One region of the Lysinibacillus sp. FSL K6-0075 genome, then DNA from elsewhere that is predicted to be linked to it. Evidence: a T-box and tRNA genes for the amino acid it is inferred to sense, from the RefSeq annotation. Region 1 holds a T-box; the other holds one or more tRNA genes.
What was found. The T-box of region 1 lies ahead of alaS (alanine--tRNA ligase). A T-box ahead of a tRNA ligase gene usually reads a tRNA of that ligase, here a tRNA-Ala.
Positions count from the first base shown of each region.

Region 2: it has a tRNA-Ala gene. The T-box ahead of alaS (alanine--tRNA ligase) is inferred to sense a tRNA for this amino acid. The anticodon was not compared.

Region 1 covers NZ_CP151947.1:3,343,247-3,346,447, forward strand. The annotation lists gene alaS (alanine--tRNA ligase) at 1-1,636, opposite strand, end outside; T-box leader at 1,725-1,941, opposite strand; gene corA (magnesium/cobalt transporter CorA) at 2,010-2,975, opposite strand.
Region 2 covers NZ_CP151947.1:119,892-123,092, reverse strand. The annotation lists rRNA gene MHB65_RS00615 (16S ribosomal RNA) at 1-1,216, opposite strand, end outside; tRNA gene MHB65_RS00610 (tRNA-Ala) at 1,360-1,435, opposite strand; tRNA gene MHB65_RS00605 (tRNA-Pro) at 1,451-1,527, opposite strand; tRNA gene MHB65_RS00600 (tRNA-Arg) at 1,537-1,613, opposite strand; tRNA gene MHB65_RS00595 (tRNA-Leu) at 1,621-1,709, opposite strand; tRNA gene MHB65_RS00590 (tRNA-Gly) at 1,715-1,789, opposite strand; tRNA gene MHB65_RS00585 (tRNA-Leu) at 1,825-1,909, opposite strand; tRNA gene MHB65_RS00580 (tRNA-Lys) at 1,928-2,003, opposite strand; tRNA gene MHB65_RS00575 (tRNA-Thr) at 2,011-2,086, opposite strand; tRNA gene MHB65_RS00570 (tRNA-Val) at 2,090-2,165, opposite strand; rRNA gene rrf (5S ribosomal RNA) at 2,176-2,291, opposite strand; rRNA gene MHB65_RS00560 (23S ribosomal RNA) at 2,407-3,201, opposite strand, start outside.

The DNA.
Region 1 (3,201 bases):
CTGTATGAAGCGGTTGACCATTCGGTGCTTTTTGAACATCTTTTACAATAGCCGTAAAGCTATCATTTGAAATCGTACCACTATCGGCAATTTGGCCACCCATTTCAGTGTAGAATGGTGTCTTCGCTAAAATAACCAATGCTTCTTGACCTTCTGAAGCGACTTTTGCTACTTGACCATTGACGATCATTGCAGCGATTTCAGTACTAGCTGTTAACGTATCATAGCCAACAAATTCACTTGCAACCGTTAAGTTTGCTAATACTTCATTCTGTACTTGCATCGAGTCAACATCTTGACGAGCAGCACGCGCACGTTCACGTTGTTCTTCCATCGCTGCTTCAAAACCTTCATGATCTACTTTCATGCCGACTTCTTCTGCATATTCTTCCGTTAACTCGATTGGGAATCCATAAGTATCATATAAACGGAAAGCATCTGCTCCTGGAATATAATCATGACCAGCTGCTTTTTGAGATTCCACTACTTCATTAAAGATAGCCAAACCACCGTCTAATGTTTCATGGAAACGAATTTCTTCATTTTTAATGACACGTTGAATAAATTCGCATTTCTCCGTAACTTCTGGATAGAAGTCTTCCATAATTTTACCCACAGTTGGTACAAGTTCAAACATAAATGGTTTTTCAATACCAATTTGCTTAGCATAACGAACAGCACGACGTAGTAAGCGACGTAATACATAGCCACGGCCTTCGTTGGATGGCAGGGCACCATCGCCTATAGCAAATGCTACTGTACGGATATGGTCTGCAATCACTTTAAATGGTGTATTAATATCTTCTTCTGAGCCAAAGATTTCATTTAAATCTACTTCACCAGGACGCTTATATTTACGGTTGGCAAATTCCTCGATTTTTTCAATGATTGGCATAAATAAATCTGTATCAAAGTTCGTTGGTACATTTTGAACGACTGATACAATACGCTCTAAGCCCATACCTGTATCAATATTTTGCTTTGGTAGTGGCGTGTAAGTGCCATCAGGATTATGGTTGAATTGAGAGAACACAAGGTTCCAAATTTCAAGATAACGCTCGTTTTCCCCACCTGGATACATTTCAGGATCATTATCATCTGAGCCGTATTCTACACCACGATCATAAAAAATCTCTGAGTTAGGACCAGATGGACCTTCTCCGATATCCCAGAAATTTCCTTCTAAACGAATTAAACGTTCTTCTGGAATACCAATTTCCTGATGCCAAACATCATATGCTTCCTGATCTTCTGGGTGAATCGTAATGGATAATAACGCTGGATCAAAGCCCATCCATTTTTTATCCGTTAAAAACTCCCAAGCGTAATGAATCGCTTCTTTTTTGAAGTAGTCACCAATAGAGAAGTTTCCTAACATTTCAAAGAACGTATGGTGACGAGCTGTTTTCCCAACATTCTCAATATCGTTGGTACGGATTGATTTTTGTGCATTTGTAATACGTGGATTATCAGGAATGATACGCCCATCGAAATATGGTTTCAATGTTGCAACACCTGAGTTGATCCAAAGGAGTGATGGGTCATTTATCGGCACAAGTGGTGCTGATGGCTCATGATGGTGCCCCTTTTCTTTAAAAAATTCCAAATACATACGGCGAATATCTACTGCTTTCATTGGATAAATTCCTCCTATTTAATATTGTAAAATCACGATACGAATCCTGCGATTTACCGAAGAAAATAAAAAAAGCCCTCATCCCCAAAAAAGGGACGAGGACTTGTCATTAGTCTCGCGGTACCACCCTAGTTGTAAGTAAAAATTCTTACTTACCTCTTTAGCACTTGTAACGTCAGTGAACGGCAGGGATTAGCTGCACTCTGGAGTAGCTTTCGGCATTTGCTGCTGTGAGGATTTTTTCAGCCTAGAAATCCCTTTCTTGTACACAGACAAATACGTACTTTTTCCATCATCGTTTTTACTTTTTCTATCAAAAATTATAAAAAAAATCTATTGCGCTGTCAATTAGTACTAGTATGACTAACACGAACTAAGCAATCATTTTTTTGAAATATACCCACATACCCCACGTAAAAATAACTAAAAAGGCACTGATCGCAATAGTTGTATAGGGTGAATCTTGATAAGGTAAAGGTACATTCATACCAAAAAAGCTAGTAATTACAGATAGCGGCAACATAATTGTCGAAATGACCGTTAATAAATTCAGCTTTTCAATAGATTTACCACTGATTATTGAAAAATACGTATCAAGCGTGCTGTTAACTAAATCACGATAAGTCTCTGTGGAGTCGACAATTCGTTCTAGATGGTCATTCAAATCTTTATAGAATGGAATATTTTCTTCTTGAATATCAAATTTCCACTGGCCATTGATTGTTGAAAAAATTCTTCTTTGTGGCATAATGGCCTGACGAATTAAAATAATTGTCCGCTTCAGTGCAAGAAATTCCTCTGTCACCACTTTTGGTTGATAATCATAAATTTCTTCTTCCAGTTCATCTATACGTGCTCGAATTCGTTCTAATACCGGGAAGTATTCGTCTGTAATCCCGTCAATAATGGTATGCAATAAAAAATCAGTACCCTTTTCCAAATATTTTGGACTATTGATACAAACATTCTCCATGTTGCCTAGCCATTGCAACTTTTGTTTATGCACAGTTACAATATAGTTTGGTCCCATAAAAATATTTAACTCCACTGTTGTAATTTCATTATTACTTTTCTCATTATAGATTGGTGCATGGAGCACAAAAAATTTATAATCACCATAACTATCCATTTTCGGACGTGAGCCCTCATGTAAGCAATCTTCCACTGCTAGTGGATGAAAGCCAAATATATCTGCAATATTATTCAATTCATTATAACTATACGCATATAAATCTACCCATAATAAGTCTTCGTTAGGGATAGGAAGTTGTAAATCAATCATATTGAAATCATGTTGGACTGTCTTGCTGCTGTTATTATAATAGTGGATTTTAATCATTGCATTTCACCTCGTGTTTTGTTATTGAGGGAAACAAAAGGTCATCCTTTATCACCTTTTGTCTGCATCGGTGATCAGAAATCGATGACTTTTTAATTGTTTCCGTTTGCCTAAATGAAACTTATTCGGTTCAGGACTACTATCCATTTCTCATCACCTTCCTTTCATAACAAAAACACGCCTTCTACGAATGAAGGCGTGTTGAATACACATATCAAAAAATAGC
Region 2 (3,201 bases), 1.8 Mb from region 1:
CATGATGATTTGACGTCATCCCCACCTTCCTCCGGTTTGTCACCGGCAGTCACCTTAGAGTGCCCAACTAAATGATGGCAACTAAGATCAAGGGTTGCGCTCGTTGCGGGACTTAACCCAACATCTCACGACACGAGCTGACGACAACCATGCACCACCTGTCACCGTTGCCCCCGAAGGGGAAACTATATCTCTACAGTGGTCAACGGGATGTCAAGACCTGGTAAGGTTCTTCGCGTTGCTTCGAATTAAACCACATGCTCCACCGCTTGTGCGGGCCCCCGTCAATTCCTTTGAGTTTCAGTCTTGCGACCGTACTCCCCAGGCGGAGTGCTTAATGCGTTAGCTGCAGCACTAAGGGGCGGAAACCCCCTAACACTTAGCACTCATCGTTTACGGCGTGGACTACCAGGGTATCTAATCCTGTTTGCTCCCCACGCTTTCGCGCCTCAGTGTCAGTTACAGACCAGATAGTCGCCTTCGCCACTGGTGTTCCTCCAAATCTCTACGCATTTCACCGCTACACTTGGAATTCCACTATCCTCTTCTGCACTCAAGTCTCCCAGTTTCCAATGACCCTCCACGGTTGAGCCGTGGGCTTTCACATCAGACTTAAGAAACCACCTGCGCGCGCTTTACGCCCAATAATTCCGGACAACGCTTGCCACCTACGTATTACCGCGGCTGCTGGCACGTAGTTAGCCGTGGCTTTCTAATAAGGTACCGTCAAGGTACAGCCAGTTACTACTGTACTTGTTCTTCCCTTACAACAGAGTTTTACGAACCGAAATCCTTCTTCACTCACGCGGCGTTGCTCCATCAGGCTTTCGCCCATTGTGGAAGATTCCCTACTGCTGCCTCCCGTAGGAGTCTGGGCCGTGTCTCAGTCCCAGTGTGGCCGATCACCCTCTCAGGTCGGCTACGCATCGTCGCCTTGGTGAGCCGTTACCTCACCAACTAGCTAATGCGCCGCGGGCCCATCCTATAGCGACAGCCGAAACCGTCTTTCAGTGTTTCACCATGAGGTGAAACAAATTATTCGGTATTAGCCCCGGTTTCCCGGAGTTATCCCAAACTATAGGGTAGGTTGCCCACGTGTTACTCACCCGTCCGCCGCTAACGTCGAAGGAGCAAGCTCCTTCTCTGTTCGCTCGACTTGCATGTATTAGGCACGCCGCCAGCGTTCGTCCTGAGCCAGGATCAAACTCTCCATAAAAGAAATTTGATTAGCTCAAATTGTTTTGCTGGCATCAATTTTGATGTCCAAAATTTTTGTTTCGTTCACTCGCCGAAGCTAGCTACTTAAAACTTTATTGATTACGTTTTGCTTGTTCAGTTTTCAAGGTTCATAAATTGACTTGGTGGAGCCTAGCGGGATCGAACCGCTGACCTCCTGCGTGCAAGGCAGGCGCTCTCCCAGCTGAGCTAAGGCCCCATAATTTATAGGAAATGGTCGGGAAGACAGGATTCGAACCTGCGACCCCTTGGTCCCAAACCAAGTGCTCTACCAAGCTGAGCTACTTCCCGTTGTTCTTTTGGCGCGCCCGACAGGAGTCGAACCCATAACCTTCTGATCCGTAGTCAGACGCTCTATCCAATTGAGCTACGGGCGCATTAAAATGGTGCCGAGGACCGGAATCGAACCGGTACGGTAGTCACCTACCGCAGGATTTTAAGTCCTGTGCGTCTGCCAGTTCCGCCACCCCGGCACATTTGGAGCGGAAGACGAGGTTCGAACTCGCGACCCCCACCTTGGCAAGGTGGTGTTCTACCACTGAACTACTTCCGCATGTGCATAAGTTTTTTATCTGGCAATGAAAATAATGGTGCGGGTGAAGGGAGTCGAACCCCCACGCCTTGCGGCGCTAGATCCTAAGTCTAGTGCGTCTGCCAATTCCGCCACACCCGCTTATTATTATTTCAAAAATGGTGAGCCATGAAGGACTCGAACCTTCGACCCTCTGATTAAAAGTCAGATGCTCTACCAACTGAGCTAATGGCTCGAAAAAATGGTGCCGGCTATAGGAATCGAACCCACGACCTACTGATTACAAGTCAGTTGCTCTACCTGCTGAGCTAAACCGGCATATGGTGGAGGATGACGGGCTCGAACCGCCGACCCTCTGCTTGTAAGGCAGATGCTCTCCCAGCTGAGCTAATCCTCCTGGGTAATATGCCTAGCGACGTCCTACTCTCACAGGGGGAAGCCCCCAACTACCATCGGCGCTAAAGAGCTTAACTTCCGTGTTCGGTATGGGAACGGGTGTGACCTCTTTGCCATCATCACTAGACTTTTTAAAAGACAAGATTTATTATAACATATTTCATTATAAATGCAAGCTTTTTTCAAAACTTTCTTGTTCTTTCAAAACTGGATAAACGATGCATTGAATGTTTCAAACTTTTTTGGTTAAGTCCTCGATCGATTAGTATTCGTCAGCTCCATGTGTCACCACACTTCCACCTCGAACCTATCTACCTCATCGTCTTTGAGGGATCTTACTTACTTGCGTAATGGGAAATCTCATCTTGAGGGGGGCTTCATGCTTAGATGCTTTCAGCACTTATCCCGTCCACACATAGCTACCCAGCGATGCCTTTGGCAAGACAACTGGTACACCAGCGGTGTGTCCATCCCGGTCCTCTCGTACTAAGGACAGCTCCTCTCAAATTTCCTACGCCCACGACGGATAGGGACCGAACTGTCTCACGACGTTCTGAACCCAGCTCGCGTACCGCTTTAATGGGCGAACAGCCCAACCCTTGGGACCGACTACAGCCCCAGGATGCGATGAGCCGACATCGAGGTGCCAAACCTCCCCGTCGATGTGGACTCTTGGGGGAGATAAGCCTGTTATCCCCGGGGTAGCTTTTATCCGTTGAGCGATGGCCCTTCCATGCGGAACCACCGGATCACTAAGCCCGTCTTTCGACCCTGCTCGACTTGTAGGTCTCGCAGTCAAGCTCCCTTGTGCCTTTACACTCTACGAATGATTTCCAACCATTCTGAGGGAACCTTTGGGCGCCTCCGTTACCTTTTAGGAGGCGACCGCCCCAGTCAAACTGTCCGCCTGACACTGTCTCCTGCCCCGCTAAGGGGCATGGGTTAGAATTTCAATACAACCAGGGTAGTATCCCACCGACGCCTCCTTCGAAGCTGGCGCTCCGAGATCTCTGGCTCCTACCTATCCTGTACAAGTT